2 regions of the Dyella sp. Tek66A03 genome follow, and region 2 is predicted to be linked to the other one. Evidence: predicted binding sites of a transcription regulator. Region 2 holds the regulator's gene; the other holds the start of a gene.
What was found. The regulator FliA, encoded in region 2, starts transcription of late flagellar genes. The targets are predictions, from matches to a motif close to TAAAGTTTNNCNNNCNNNGGCCGATAA.
Positions count from the first base shown of each region.

Region 1 (8,055 bases), 2.2 Mb from region 2:
TGGCTGCGGTGAGAAGCCCACGGCTGCCGCGCGCTTGATGGCGTAGGTCAACAGCAGGATGCCGGCGAACGACAGCAGCAGACTCGGGACGTCGATACGCCCATAAGCCGGGGAGCGAACCTCACGCAGCAGGATCGGTGCGGCGATCAGGAAGGCCACCACCACCGGGACATTGATCAGGAAGACCACGCCCCACTCGAACCGTTGCAGCAAGGCCCCTCCAATGATCGGGCCGATGGCAAAGCCTGCCGCAAACGTCGCCGCGAAGATGCCGATGGCCTGTGCCCGCTGCCGAGGATCGGGAAACAGGGCGCTGACGATAGCCAGCCCCGAGGGCAGCAAGGTGGCCCCACCCAGCCCCATGAGCGCCCGGAACGCGATCATGCCCCCGGGGGTGGTCGAATACGCGACGCCCAACGATCCCAGGCCAAAGACGACGGCCCCGGCCATGATCAACTTCAACCGCCCATAGCGGTCCCCGATGTTGCCGAAGGTGATCAGGAGCGAGCCGACGACAAAGCCGTAGATGTCGAGCATCCAAAGTGCCTGATCCACCGTAGGCAAGATCGAAGAGGTGACGCGCGGCATGGCGAGGTAGAGCACCGAACCGTCCATGGCCACCAGCAGAACCAGGGCGAGAACGGTTAGGAGCCCCAGCCATGCCTTGCGGCCGGCGGATGGTGCATCCGATGAAGTGGTCATGTTCATGGTCGTGTGCTCGATGCGGACGCGACCCGATTGCTCCCCGGATCGGCATTCAATATACTTTTGGTAACTTACAAACAGTAAGTTACTTTTGGTATGTAGCGATGTCAAGCCACTCGAAAACCCCTGCTGCCTCTAAGGATTCCCCACGTCGCCGATTGTCCAGGCAGGCGCGCTGGCGCCAGCTTGTGGATGTCTCGTGGAAGTTGATCTGCGATGAAGGTACGGACGCCCTGACCCTGGGGCGCCTCGCCGAAGAGGCTGGCGTGACCAAGCCCGTCGTCTATGACCACTTCGGCACCCGCAATGGACTGTTGGCAGCGCTCTACCAAGATTTCGATGCGCGCCAGACCGCGATCATGGATGCCGCCATCGCAGCCAGCAAACCAAGCTTGAAGGACAAGGCCAGGGTCATCGCGTCGACCTATGTCGAGTGCGTGTTGACCCAAGGGCGAGAGATGCCGGGCGTTCTTGCCGCGCTGAACGGCTCGCCAGAACTGGTTGCCGTGAAAAGGCAGTACCAGCAAGCCTTCATCGAAAAGTGCCAGAAGATGCTTGCGCCGTTCTGCGGATATCAAGAAATTTCGTTGGCAAGCCTGTGGGCGATGCTCGGCGCGGCTGACTCGCTTTCGCATGCAGCCGTTGCCGGGGAGATTACCGCCGGGCAAGCGCTGGATGAGCTGCTTGAAATCATTCTGGCCATGGTCAAACGGAACAAGTGAGTCGTCGGCTATCCCACGGACGGCCCCCGCTACCACCGCCCAATCTCCCACGACACCCCCTCTACCGCGCACGGTCGCGGCGGTCTGCTGCCACCACCGCTCGATCACCGGCCGCCACGGCAGCAAGCTGAATCCCACGCTGTCATCGAGCTTTGCGTAACGCCCGCAAGCCCTGTGCTGCGAGTGGTACGTGCATCTACTTGCGACTGGTTTCGAGTGCAGTGCCTTGCTCATCCAATGACTACCGCAACATAAAGATGCAGACCACGGCCGTCAGAATGGCGAGTGCCGCCAGTACACCAAGGATGCTATGGAGGGCTGAGGTGTACACCTGGTGCGCAAGCGCCGTGATCGTCTTATCAATGGCCGCTGCCGCGGGGAAGCTCAATGTGCTGCTGGAGAAGTCGCAGATTAATGAGCATTGATTTGCGCTTGGAACGGACCGTTCCGCATGGGGCAATGGCGCTTGCCGGTTGTAGGAGCGCACCCTGTGCGCGATCACGGCGTCACCGCTACGTAGGCTTTTCACTCGGGCCATCCTTGGCCCTCGCCCTGCGGGCAGCTGGCGCTGTGCAAACCGGCACTCCTGCCGGTTTGTCGCGCACAGGGTGCGCTCCTACATGGCCCTATGGTGGGTGGGTTTGACTCCTTCCCGTCTCACACCGAGACAACATCTCTCGGCGCAATCTGATATCGCCACCTTTGAGGAGGCGCCGCGTGACGCGATGGATCGGGATGTTGGCAAGCGCCCTGCTCGTCGTGGCGTTTGCCGTGTCCACAGCAGCCGGACAAGCTGCTGGCGGTGGCGTGCGCACGAACGGCTTCGTGGCGCGCATCGAACTCAGCGGCCCGATTGGTCCGGCCGCCGCCGAATACGTCGACGACACCCTGAATCGGGCCACCCGCGATGGGGCAGCAGCCATCGTGCTGCAACTGGATACGCCAGGAGGCCTGTCCGACTCGATGCGACAAATCATCGCCAGCATCCTGGCGGCGAAGCGTCCTGTGCTGGGTTATGTCGCGCCGGAGGGCGCGCGCGCTGCATCCGCGGGCACCTATATTCTCTACGCCTGCCAGATTGCGGCCATGGCTCCAGCGACGCATCTTGGCGCGGCGACACCGGTGCAGCTTGGCGGTGAAAACCCGCTGCCGTTGGGAAACGCCCCTGCCCCGGCTGGCTCGGCGGCGAAACCCGCGTCCGATGCCGAGCAGACCAAGGTCATCAATGACGCCATCGCCTCGATCCGCTCGCTGGCCCAGCTCAACGGCCGCAATGCCGAATGGGCGGAGCAGGCGGTGCGTGGCGCAGCCACGCTGACCGCCGACGAGGCGTTGCAGAAGCACGTGATCGACTTTATCGCCGCCGATACCGATGCCCTGTTGGCCCACGCCGATGGACGACGCGTGCGGGTGGCCGGAAGCGACTTCGTCCTCAAGACCGCCGGCCTGCCCGTGCGCGACTACGCGCCCAACTGGCGCACGCATTTCCTCGGCGTCATCACCAACCCCACCATCGCCTACATGCTGCTACTCGCTGGCGTGTACGGGCTGGTGCTGGAGGCGTTTCACCCTGGCGCGCTGTTTCCCGGCGTGGCCGGCGCCATTTGCCTGCTGATCGGGTTGTACGCGCTGCAACTGCTGCCGGTGAACTACGCGGGACTCGCGCTGATGGTGCTCGGTGTCGGGTTGATGCTTACCGAGGCTCTGGTGCCTTCCGTGGGTGCGATCGGCATCGGCGGGCTGGTGGCCTTCGTGATCGGCTCGATCATGTTGTTCAACACCGGTGTGCCTGGTTATGCGGTGAATCTAGGTGTGATCGGCGGCATTGCGTTTTCCGCGGCGGCGCTGCTCACCCTGCTGCTTCGACTGGTCACTCGATCACGGCGAGCGCGGCCATTCAACGGCGACGCGCAAATGTTGCTGGCGTCGGGAGAACTGCTGCAAGCGGTGGATGCCGGCGGTGAAAGTTGGGTGCGGATCGGTGGCGAGCAATGGCGCGTACGATGTGAGTCTGCGCTGCCTGCCGGTGCGCGTGTACGGGTGGTGGGTCGTGATGGTCTGTTGCTGCGGGTAACGCCTGCCTGATATCCGGATGGCCAAAATGGAGACGCTTATGCTTGGCTTCGTGAGTGTGATCGTGGTGTGGGTGGCGGCACTGCTGTTCCTGTCGATCAAGGTGCTGCCGGAATACCAGCGCGGCGTCGTGCTGACCCTGGGCCGTTATACCGGCACCAAGGGACCGGGCCTGGTGATCCTGGTACCGATCGTGCAGCGAATGATGCGCGTCGACCTGCGCGTGACGGTGATGGATGTGCCGCCGCAGGACGTGATCTCGCGCGACAACGTATCCGTGCGCGTCAACGCGGTGGTGTACTTCCGCGTGGTGGAACCGGACAAGGCCATGCTGCAGGTCGCCGACTTTTTCCAGGCCACCAGCCAGTTGGCGCAGACGCGGTTGCGTTCGGTGCTGGGCCAGCACGAGCTGGACGACATCCTCTCCCAACGCGACTCGATCAATCACAGCCTGCAACAGATCCTCGACGAGGCCACGGACCCCTGGGGCATCAAGGTGAGCAATGTCGAGATCAAGGACGTCGATCTGAACGAAACCATGGTGCGCGCCATCGCCCGCCAGGCCGAGGCCGAACGCGAACGACGCGCCAAGGTGATCCACGCCGACGGTGAGTTGCAGGCCGCGGAAAAGCTGCGCGATGCCGCCGCCATGCTGTCACAGGAGCCACAGGCGCTGCAGCTGCGCTATCTGCAGACCATGTCGGACATGTCCAACAGCGGCAAGGCTTCCACCATCGTCTTTCCGTTGCCGATGGACCTGATCAAGCCGCTGATCGACCGGTTGACCCCCAAGTAGCGAAAGCCCTGAGAGCACCAGAGCCACGTACAATGGGCGGTTGACCTTACCGGACGCCCTCATGGCCCTGAATGCCACCATCTACAAAGCGGAGCTGCAGGTCAGCGACATGGACCGGCACTACTACGCCACCCATGCGCTGACCCTGGCGCGCCATCCCTCCGAGACCGAGGAACGCCTGATGGTGCGTCTGCTCGCTTTCGCGCTGTACGCCGATGAGCGGCTGGAATTCGGCAAGGGACTCAGTGCGGAAGACGAGCCCGACCTCTGGCGCAAGGATTACAGCGGCGACATCCAGCAATGGATCGAGCTGGGCCAGCCGGATGAAGCGCGTATCCGCAAGGCCTGCGGCCGTGCCGAGCAGGTGGTGGTGATCAACTACGGCGGCCGCGCTTCCGATGTCTGGTGGGAGAAGAACGCCAGCGCGCTGGCCCGTCACCGCAATCTCACCGTGCTGGACGTGCCTGCCGATACGGTGGCCACGCTGACCGCCATGGCCGAACGCACGCTGCGCCTGCAATGCCTGATCCAGGACGGCGAGCTGCAGCTGATGGGCGATGCCGCCGGCACCGGCGCCGCCGTGCAGCCGCAGACGCGCATGGCCCCGGCCAACTGAGCCTGTCGGCCCGGCTGGTCAGCCGGGTAGCGTCGCCGTATCGTCTTCCCCCTTGTCGCGAAGCCCGCTCATGCCTGCATCGTCATCCCTACCCGGCCTGATCATCATTGGCGGCGGTCCGGCCGGCCTGATGGCCGCGGAAACCGCGCGCGCGGCCGGCGTGGAGGTGGATGTCTACGAGGCGAAGGGCTCGGTCGGCCGGAAGTTCCTGATCGCCGGCAAGGGCGGCATGAACCTCACGCATGGCGAAGCCAAGCCCGCCTTTGTGCAGCGCTACGGCGCACGAGCGCAACAGGTGGGTGCCTGGCTGGAGCATTTTGATGCCGATGCACTGCGTGCTTGGGCGCGCGGCCTGGGTGTCGAGACCTTCGTCGGCAGCTCCGGCAGGGTCTTTCCCAGCGATCTGAAAGCCGCGCCCTTGCTGCGTGGCTGGGTTCATCGCCTGCGCGAGCGCGGCGTGCGCTTCCACGTGCATCAGCGCTGGCTGGGCTGGACCGACGATGGCGCCCTGCGCATGGCCACCCCGGACGGCGAACGCAGCATGCAGGCCGGCGCCGTGGTGCTGGCCCTGGGTGGCGGCAGCTGGCCGCAGCTGGGTTCCGACGGAGCATGGCAACCGTGGCTGGCCGCGCGCGGCGCGGCGGTGGCTCCGCTGGTGCCGTCCAACTGCGGCTTCGATATCGGCTGGAGCGAACACCTGGCCAGCCGCTTCGCAGGCGCACCGCTCAAGCCTGTGGCGATCTACTTTCGCGACGCCAAGAGCGTCGAACACACGCGCCAGGGCGAATGCGTGATGACCGCCACCGGCATCGAGGGCAGCCTGATCTACGCGTTCTCCGGTCCGTTGCGCGATGCCATTGCCGCGCATGGCGGGACCACCCTAGCGCTGGACCTGGCCCCCGACCGCCCTCTCGAACGCTTGCGGCGCGATCTCGCCAAGCCCCGCGGCAGTCACTCGATGAGCGACCACCTGCGCCGTCAGACCGGCCTGACCGGTGTGAAGGCGGCCCTGCTGCACGAGGTGCTGAGCCGGGAACAGTTCTACGACACCGAGGTGCTGGCACGTACCATCAAGCGCCTGCCGCTCACGCTGACGCGGGCTCGCCCCATCGCCGAAGCGATCAGCAGTGCCGGCGGGGTCCGGCTGGAGGCCTTGGACGACCAACTGATGCTCACGGCCCTGCCCGGCGTGTTCTGCGCCGGCGAAATGCTCGACTGGGAGGCGCCCACCGGCGGCTACCTGCTCACCGCCTGCTTCGCCAGCGGCCACCTTGCCGGCAAGAGCGCTGCCGCCTGGCTTGGAGCCTGTTGACGATCACTGAGCTAGGCGTCGCAAGCCCGGAAATTCGCGCTACATCTTTCAGGCCGGGTGCCGATACATAAGCGACGCGAAGGCGTGCAAGGGGAGCGGTAAGCAAGATGATGGGCAACTGGTGGCGACTCTTCGCACCCACGCGCGCGCCGGCAACACCGGCGCCGCGTCAGACGGCGTTCGAGCGCAACGCGCCAAACGCCATCGAGGCCTCCCATGGCACGGTGTCAGGCGACGAGGTCGAGGAACACTTCCATCGCTTCATCCTGAACCTGCCGCCGCTCGTGGGAGACAGCGCCGCACCCGCCAGGGAGCAGGCCTTGCTGCAGCGCCTGAAAGAGTTCTGCGACGGTGGCCGCTTCGACGTGCGTACCCTGCCGCGCATGCCCACGGTGCTGCCCCAGCTGATGCGCGCCATGAAGAGCGACAACCTCAATGGCGCCCAGCTCGCCAACCTGATCCGGCGCGACCCGGTCCTGGTGGGCGAAGTCATGCGGGTCACCGGCAGCATCGCTTACCGCACCGCGCACCCGGTCGGCAGTCTGCAGCACGCCGTGGTACTGCTCGGCCAGATCGGCCTGCGCCACGTGGTGACGTCTTATGTGATGAAGCCCATCCTGATGGCCAGCGCGGGCGCCAGCGGACAACTGGTGGGCCAGCGCCTATGGGACCACGCTGAACGCTGCGCGCATGCCGCCGTGTTTCTCAGCAAGGGGCAATGCGATCCCTTCGAGGCCTATCTCGCCGGCCTGGTCGGCTATAGCGGCCTGGGTGCCGTGGCCCGCCTGCTGGAAAAGGATCTCGGTGTCACGCTGTCGACTAGCTCGCCGGCCTTCATCGCCGGATGTGCCCAGGTCGCCACCCAGCTCACCGTGCAGGTCGGCCACCATTGGGACCTGCCGCCGCCGGTACTGGACGCCCTGATCGAACATGCCGACGCCGCCCGAAACGCCATGACCCTGCCGATGAGTCGCGTGCTGCACGCGGCGCAGCGACTGGCCATGCACCAGCTGCTTGCCGAACATCGACTAGTGGACGCCGAAGCGGACTACACCGACGGCTCGATTACCCAGTTTCCGTCCATGCTGCTGGCGCGGTGCCAGCAGGATCTGCGCAAGAATTTCGCTACCCAGTGACCGGCCCGCGCATGGCACGGAGCCCATCCCACCGTCTCAGCCAGCGGCCGCGATGCTCGCCCTGACCTGCGCCACGATCTCGAACGAACGGCAACGCGCTTCGTGCTCGAACACGTTGGCGGTGACCATCAATTCGTCGGGCTGGTGCCGCGCCACAAAGGCTTCGATTCCCTGCTTCACCGTCGCCGCATCGCCAATCACGGCGCAGGCAAGCGCACGTTCCACCCCGAATTTCTCGGTGGGCGTCCAGTAATTCTCGATATCGTCGATGGGCGGCGGAATCAGCCCGGGCCGTCCACGACGAAGATTGATAAAGCTCTGCTGTTGGGTGGTGAACAGGCGCCGCGCTTCGGCATCGCTGGCCGCGGCGACCACGTTGATGCCCAGCATGGCGTGGGGCGCATGCAGCCGCACTGACGGCCGGAAGTCGCGGCGATACAGCGCCAGCGCTTCATCCATCGCATCCGGCGCAAAGTGCGAGGCGAACGCAAACGGCAGCCCCATGGCCGCAGATAGGCGCGCGCTGAACAGGCTCGATCCCAGCAACCACACCGGCACATCGACGCCGGCTCCCGGCACCGCACGCACGGGTTGGTCCGGCGTGGCCTGCTCGAAATAGGCGAGCAACTCCTGGACGTCGGCGGGGAACGCATCCGCGCTGTCGAAATAACGCCGCAATGCCCTCGCGGTCGCGT
Region 1 covers NZ_CP199584.1:1,467,431-1,475,485, reverse strand. Annotated here, with positions in the region: gene ACT01B_RS06670 (MFS transporter) at 1-708, opposite strand, end outside; gene ACT01B_RS06665 (TetR/AcrR family transcriptional regulator) at 810-1,427, shown strand; gene ACT01B_RS06660 (NfeD family protein) at 2,145-3,512, shown strand; gene ACT01B_RS06655 (slipin family protein) at 3,541-4,296, shown strand; gene ACT01B_RS06650 (YaeQ family protein) at 4,358-4,912, shown strand; gene ACT01B_RS06645 (TIGR03862 family flavoprotein) at 4,983-6,224, shown strand; gene ACT01B_RS06640 (HDOD domain-containing protein) at 6,332-7,360, shown strand; gene ACT01B_RS06635 (LLM class flavin-dependent oxidoreductase) at 7,397-8,055, opposite strand, start outside.
Region 1: a site for FliA is predicted at 6,265-6,291, ahead of ACT01B_RS06640 (HDOD domain-containing protein). Genes of this name have one in related genera too.

Region 2 (8,055 bases):
GGGCAAGCAGCTGATCGGCCAGGTCTTCGGCCAGCCGCGCGCGCTGGCGGTCGCCGGCGTGGTGCTGGGCGTGATGGGGGTGATCCCCGGCATGCCGAATATCGCGTTCCTGTTGTTGAGCGGCACCTGCGGTGGTGCGGCGTGGTTGATGGTCAAGCGCGAGCGCGAAGCGCACGCAAGGCTCGAACAGTCCGTCATCGAAGCACCCGCGCCGGCCGCACCGACCGAACGCCTGGAACTGGGCTGGGAAGACGTGGCCAGCGTCGATCCGCTGGGCCTGGAAGTGGGCTACCGGCTGATTCCCCTGGTGGACACGCACCAGGGCGGCGAACTGATGGGACGCATCAAGTCGGTACGACGCAAACTCTCGCAGGAACTGGGTTTCCTGGTGCCGCCGGTACACATCCGCGACAACCTGGACCTGGGCCCCAGCACCTATCGCATCACCTTGATGGGCGTGCCGATGGGCGAGGCGGAAGTGCACAACGAGCGCCTGCTGGCGATCAACCCCGGTCGCGTGCAGGAAGGGCTGCAGGGCATCAGCACGCGCGATCCGGCCTTCGGGCTGGAAGCGATGTGGATCGAGCCGGGCCAGCGCGAGCAGGCGCAAAGCCTCGGCTACACCGTGGTCGATCCGGCCACGGTCATCGCCACGCATCTTTCGCACATCCTGCAAGGCCATGCGCACGAACTGCTCGGCCACCAGGACGTGCAGCAACTGCTCGATCGTCTCGCTCAGACCACGCCGAAGCTGGTGGAAGACCTGGTGCCCAAGCGCCTGTCGTTGGGCGTGGTGGTCAAGGTCATGCAGAACCTGCTGGCCGAGCGCGTGCCGATCCGCAATATGCGCAGCATCGTCGAATCCTTGGCGGAGCACGCAGGGCAGAGTCAGGATCCCGGCACTCTCACCGCCGCCGTGCGTGTCGCGCTGGGCCGGCAGATCGTGCAGGAGATCACCGGCCTGGGTACCGAGATCCCGGTCATCACGCTGGCACCGGAACTGGAGCAGATCCTGCTCGGTTCGCTCGCCAATGGCGGCGTAGCGGGCGCTGCAGTGGAACCGGGCCTTGCAGACCGCTTGCAGCAAGGCGTCGCGGAAGCCACGCGCAAGCAGGAAATGAGCGGCGAACCGGCCGTGTTGCTGGTCGCGCCGCAGCTTCGCCCATGGCTCGCACGCTTCACTCGTCACGTGGCACAGAACCTGCACGTACTGGCCTACAACGAGGTGCCGGACAACCGCCGAGTGCGATTGGTCCAGGCATTGGGTCGCTAAGGACGAGGTTCTGGGCAATGAGAAAGAGCGGATGGCACATGGGTAGCGGGCGCGCACTCGGCAAGCAGTCGCTTCGCAGGATGAGCTCAGGGGCATGCATCACCAGCTGCTTTTCGCGCGCCTGTTCACGGAGTATCACTCGATGAAGATCAAACGCTTTGTGGCCGCCGATATGCGACAGGCCATGCGCGAAGTGCGTGAGGAGCAGGGGCCGGATGCGGTGATCCTCTCCACGCGCCGGATGGATGAAGGCATCGAGATCATCGCCGCCGTCGATTTCGATGAGGCCTTGGTTCGCGAAGCCGCGCGCCACGGCGCGCCGCTGGATGTCGAGGAGCGGACGCCGCGAATCATGGCCGCTGCTCCGCAGGTCGAAGCCGCGCCGGTGATGACATCGCGCGACGACAAGGCGGCGGCGCAGCGTCGAGACAGCGCCGCCGTGTTGACCGCCATTCCTGCGCGTACGCATGCAGTGCCCCCGGCGGCCGTCGAGCCGCCGCCGACGCCCGCTGTCGTCATGTCGACCGTCGCGCCGGAAGCACCCGTCGTCGATCCGTCGGCGCCGATCCATCCCTTGCTTGAACGTGCCGTGCAGGACACCGCGCGCGTACGCGCCGAACTGGGCAGCCTGCGCGATTTGCTGGAGACGCAATTGTCCAGCCTCGTGTGGAACGACATGGAACGCCGTCAGCCGATGCGCGCCCGGGTGCTGCGCGAGATGACGCGGCTCGGCATCGAGCCCGATGTGGCTCGCCAGCTGGCCGACGAACTGCCGGTGGCGATCAATGTCGAACAGGCGCGCTACCTGCCGCTGGGCATGTTGAGCCGCAGCCTGTCCATCAGCGGGCGCGAGCACTCGGAGCGTACCGGCGTCACCGCCCTGGTCGGCCCCACCGGCGTCGGCAAGACCACCACCATCGCCAAGCTGGCCGCACGCGCGGTGATGCGTCACGGCGCCTCCCAGGTGGCGCTGGTGAGTACCGATCACTATCGCATCGGTGCGGCAGCGCAGCTCGAGCACTACGGCCGCCTGCTCGGCGTGCGCGTGTATCCCGCCTACGACGCGGACAGCCTGCGCCACGTGCTGGATCTGCTGCGCGGTTGCAACACCGTGCTGGTCGACACGGCCGGTGTGGCGGGTGGCGATCCGCGTCTTGCCCAACAGTTGGATGTGCTGAGCAATGCGGGTGACCTGCGCGCCTGCCTGGTGCTGGCGGCGAATGCCCAGGCGCCGTCGCTGGACGAAGCCGTGCGCTCCTATCTCCCGCTGAAGCCGCATGCCTGCATCCTGACCAAGCTCGACGAAGCGCCCAGCCTCGGCGGCGCGCTGTCGGTGGTCATCCGTCATCGGCTGCCGATCGACTACATCACTGACGGCCAGCGTGTGCCCGAAGACATCGCCGCCGCCGATGCGCGCGCGCTGGTGTGCCGCGCAGCGCAGGTGCTCAAGGGCAATGGTGTTTTGGCCTCCGACGACGAGGTCATGGCTGAACGATTTGGCATGGCGGTGGCTAGCGCATGAACAGCATTCTCGCAATGAATCAGGCGATCGGCCTGGAAAGCATGTTGCGCGCGTTGACCGAGCGACAGGCCAAGCCGCCTGCATCCCGCGACCAGGCCTTCGGTCTGGCGCGTCCCGCCCCGGGTCGCCGTTGTCGTGCGATCGCGGTCGCGGGCGGCAAGGGCGGTGTGGGCAAAACCACCGTATCCGTCAACCTGGGCATGGCGCTGGCCGTGGCCGGGCATGAGGTGATTCTGCTCGACGCGGACATGGGGCTGGCCAATGTCGACGTGTTGCTGGGTCTTACGCCGACGCGGCATATCGGTCACCTGCTCGACGGCAGCTGCGGTATTGAGGATTTGCTGATCACCGGACCGCGCGGTCTCAAGGTCGTGCCCGCCGGTTCGGGTGCACGACGCCTGGCCCAGCTCAATAATAGCGAGCATGCGGCGGTGATCCGCGCGTTCGATGATCTGGTCGCGCCGCCGGACTACCTGCTGGTGGATACCGCTGCGGGGCTTTCCGACAACGTGGCGATGTTCGCCGCCGCAGCCGACGACGTCGTGCTGGTGGTTTGCGATGAGCCCGCTTCGCTGACCGATGCCTACGCCATGCTCAAGGTGCTCAGTCGTGAATTCGGCGTGCGCCGCTTCCGCATGGTGGCCAATATGGTGCGCAACGCCGGCGAAGCGCGCCAGTTGCACCAGAAGCTGGCGCGCGTCACCGATCGCTTCCTCGATGTGACGCTGGAATTCATGGGCATGGTCCCGCATGACGAACGGCTCAAGCAGGCCATTCGTCGACAGAGTTCGGTGGTGGACCTGTGGCCTTCCAGCCGGTCGGGACAGGCATTCAAGCAATTGGCGGGTGCGGTCGATACATGGGGTGAACCCGAGCGACTGGGGCTGGACCGTATCGCCTTCTTCAGCAGGCAGGCCGCAGCAGCGACGGGGTGGTGAGATGAGCGTGGCTTCCGAATATCTGCAACTGCAAAAGCAGAGCGCCGACGAACTGGTTCGCCTGCACGCGCCGCTGGTGCGAAGGATCGCCTATCACCTGATGGGTCGATTGCCGCCGAGTGTGGACGTGAGCGACCTGATCCAGGCCGGCATGATCGGGCTGCTGGAGGCTGCGCGAAATTTCACCACCGGGCGTAACGCCAGCTTCGAGACGTTTGCGGGTATCCGCATTCGTGGCGCCATGCTCGACGAACTGCGACGTACCGATTGGACCCCTCGATCGGTGCACCGCAAGGTGCGCGAGATGGCCGAAGTGGTACGCCAGATCGAGATTGAAACCGGCGCGGATGCCGAGGACGCCGAGGTCATGCGGCGACTGGGTATCGGTGCCGAGGAGTACCACCAGGTGCTGGCCGACGCGGCGAGTGCACGGTTGCTCAGCCTCTCCGTGCCGGACGACGGTGATGGCGGTGCAGCGTTCGACGTGGCCGATGCGGACAGCCTGAGTCCGCAGGACAGCGTCGAGCACGATGGCATGCGCCGGTCGCTGATCGACGCGATTGGCAGCCTGCCGGAACGGGAGCAGTTGGTGATGTCGCTGTATTACGAAGAGGAATTAAACCTCAAAGAAATCGGCGCAGTACTCGGCGTCACCGAGTCGCGGGTCTGTCAGATCCACGGCCAGGCCATCGTGCGCTTGCGAGCGCGCATGACTGGGTGGCGCGAAAACGGTTGAGCGGTACCCCCGACATTCCCTGAGGCTTGGCGCACCGGACCGCACGGTGCAAGCGGAGAAAGTGGTTTGGACAAGAATATGAAGATCCTGGTGGTGGACGACTTTTCCACCATGCGGCGCATCGTTCGCAACCTGCTGGTGGAACTGGGCTTCAGCAATACGCTGATCCAGGAAGCCGACGATGGGGAAAACGCGCTCACCATGTTGCGCAGCACCTCTTTCGATATGGTGGTGACCGACTGGAACATGCCCAATATGACGGGCATCGACCTGCTGCGCGCGATCCGCGCCGAGCCCGCCTTGAAGGGCATGCCGGTGCTGATGGTCACGGCGGAGAACAATCGCGACCAGATCATCTCTGCTGCCCAGGCTGGCGTGAACGGCTACATCGTCAAGCCCTTCACCGCGGCAACGCTGCAGGAAAAACTCAGCAAGATCTTCGAGCGGCTCGCCGCCAGCGGAGCCACCGCATGAACGCACAGGTATCCCTGATGGCCGGCGAAACGCTGCCGCCGGAATTGCACGACCTGCTCAACAGCGCCGACGGCGCGGCATTCGAGCAGGCGCTGGACGTGCTGGTGCGAGAGCGTGAGCAGCGCGTGTTCCGTGCGCTGGGCCTGCTTGCCCGCGACTTGCACGACGCCGTGCGCCGCCTCGGCGGCGACCTCGCGCAGGAGGGCGTGCCGGGCAGCGTGGCCGATGCGCGCCAGCATCTGGAAGACGTGCTGGAGATGAGTTCGCAGGCCGCGCACCGCACGCTCGATTTTGCCGAGCGTATGCGCCCGAAGGCCGAATCGCTGGCCGCGAACGCCAGTGCCGTGATTGATGGCACGCCGCCCAGCGACGTCGCCCATGTGCTAGCCCTGGAAGCCAAGGACTTCTCCACCGCCTGTCGCGATGGCATGGCCGAGTTCGTGGTGGCGCAGTCCTGGCAGGACCTTTCCGGCCAGCGCATCAAGAAAGTGGTGAACTTCATCGGTAGCGTGGAGTCGTCGCTGCTGGAACTGGTAAGCCTCACCGGCGCACTGGCCAATGGCGAAGCCGCCGTGGGTCCGGTCAAGGTGACCAGCCAGGACGAGGCGGATCGTCTGCTCAGCGAGTTTGGATTCTGAGCATGACTCCCGAGCTGGACACCGAGTTGCGCGACACTTTCCTGGTGGAAGCCGGGGAGCTGGTGCAGCGCCTGGGCGAACAGCTGATAGGGCTGGAAGCCGCGCCGCGCGATGCCGAGCTGCTAAATGCGGTGTTCCGCGCGTTCCATACGGTGAAGGGGGGCGCAGGCTTCCTCGCCCTCGAGCCGATGGTGCAGCTGTGCCATCACGCCGAGGATCTGCTCAACGTGGCGCGCGGCGGTCGGCTGTTGATCGACGCCGAACGCATGGACGCACTGCTGGAAGCGCTCGATCTGCTGAACGACATGCTGGCGGCGTTGGCCGGTGGCACTGCGTCGGCCATGCCGCCGCCGAGCTTGCTGATGCGTCTGACGCCGGCCCGTGCGGTTGCGCAGGCACCGGCGCCCAGGCCGGCCGCTGCGCGAATGGCAGCTCCGCCTGGCGATGGCACCATCGACGATTCGGAATTCGAAGCCTTGCTGGACAGCCTCTACGGCTCGGGCGGTGCGCCCGGGCTCGACGAGGCGCCCGAGCCGACGACGAATGGCAGCATCAGCGACGACGAATTCGAGGCGTTGCTGGACAATCTGCACGGCAAGGGCGGCGCGCCGAGCGCGGCGCCCGCGGCTTTCCCAGCGCCCTCTAGCGCGATGGCCTCGGGCGCGATCTCGGACGATGAGTTCGAGGCGCTGCTGGACAACCTGCATGGCAAGGGTTCCGCACCCGGCGCCGTCGCGGCAAGCCCGGCAGCGGCCGCCGTTGTTGCTGGGGCGCCGAGTGCGGCGCCCGCTGCGCGCAGCCCCGCGCCGGCTGCCGAAACGACGGTGCGCGTGGACACCGCACGCCTCGATGCACTGGTGCACCGGGCCGGCGAGCTGGTGCTCGTGCGCAACCGCTTGCTTAGCCTTGCCGCACGTAACGGCGATGAAACGCTCGCACTTGCGGCCAGCGAACTCGATCGCGTTGCCGATGCCTTGCAGAACGCCGTGCTCGGCATGCGCATGCAGCCGGTGGGACGCCTGTTCCAGCGCTTCCCACGCATCGTGCGCGATCTCGCGCGCCAGCTCGGCAAGGAAGTCGAACTGATACAGGAAGGCGAGAGCACCGATCTCGATCGCAGCCTGGTCGAATCGCTGGCCGATCCGCTTGTCCACCTTATTCGCAACGCGCTCGACCACGGGCTTGAAATGCCCGAGGAGCGCGAGCGCGCGGGCAAGCCTCGCAAGGGACACGTCACGCTTTCGGCGAGCCAGCGCGGTGAGCGCATCGTCATCTCGGTGGCCGACGACGGCCGCGGGATGAATCCCGAGATCCTGCGCCGCAAGGCGGTGGAGAAGGGCGTGATCGACGAGGCCCAGGCCGCGCGCCTCAGCGAGAACGAATGCTATGAACTGATCTTCCGCCCCGGCTTCAGTACCGCCGCCACGGTGTCCGACATTTCCGGCCGTGGCGTCGGCATGGACGTGGTGAAGACGCGCGTGGCCGAACTCGGCGGCACGCTGAAAGTGCGCTCGCAACTGGGTCGCGGCAGCACGCTGGAACTGGCCGTGCCGCTGACCTTGGCGATCCAGCGCGTGCTGATGGTGCGCGTCGGCGGACGTCTGTTGGCGTTGCCGCTGAGTAATATCGAAGAAGTATTCGAATTGTCGCCAGGACAGGATCAGCGACTCGACGGTCGCATCGTCGCTGCGCATCGCGGTCGCGCCCTCGCGCTGGCGGATCTCGCCGGCTGGGTCGGCGTCGAAGGTCCTTCCGGCCGGCACGTGGTCGTGCTGCATATCGGCCATCTGCGCCTCGGTTGCCTGGTGCACGAAGTGCTCGGGCGCGAAGACGTCATGGTGAAACCGCTCGGCCCCCTGTTTGCAGGCGTGCCCGCCGTGGCCGGTGCCACGGTGACGGGTGACGGCCGCCTCGCCCTGGTCATGGATCTCGCCGGCCTCGCCAGTGGCGATGGCCAACTCCTTCCCTCCCTGCAAGTGATCGCCTGACATGGACCTGGTAAGTCTCATCGGAACCATCCTGGCCTTCGTGGTCATTATCGTCGGCACCATCCTCAAGGGCTCCAACGTTGGAGCGCTGTGGAACCCGGCCGCGTTCGTCATCGTGTTCCTCGGCACCATCGCCGCATTGCTGGTGCAGAACCAAGGCAAGGCGCTGAAGCAGGCGATGAAGATGTTTTCGATGGTGTACAAGCCGCCGAAACATCAGCCGTCCGATCTGATCAGCCGCATCGTGGGCTGGAGCGAGATCTCGCGTCGCCAGGGCCTGCTCGGCCTGGAACCGCAGATCGAATCGGAGGACGACACCTTCATACGCAAGGGCTTGCAGCTGCTGGTCGATGGCAGTGAGCCGGATGCAATTCGTGGCGTGCTGGAGGTGGAAGTGGATGCGCGCGAGCACGCCGACCTGGCGGCCGCCAAGGTCTACGAGAACGCCGGCATCTACTCGCCGACCATGGGCATCATCGGCGCGGT
Region 2 covers NZ_CP199584.1:3,702,800-3,710,854, reverse strand. Annotated here, with positions in the region: gene flhA (flagellar biosynthesis protein FlhA) at 1-1,273, shown strand, start outside; gene flhF (flagellar biosynthesis protein FlhF) at 1,416-2,795, shown strand; gene ACT01B_RS16620 (MinD/ParA family ATP-binding protein) at 2,792-3,733, shown strand; gene ACT01B_RS16615 (RNA polymerase sigma factor FliA) at 3,735-4,469, shown strand; gene cheY (chemotaxis response regulator CheY) at 4,536-4,943, shown strand; gene ACT01B_RS16605 (protein phosphatase CheZ) at 4,940-5,581, shown strand; gene ACT01B_RS16600 (chemotaxis protein CheA) at 5,584-7,569, shown strand; gene ACT01B_RS16595 (flagellar motor protein) at 7,571-8,055, shown strand, end outside.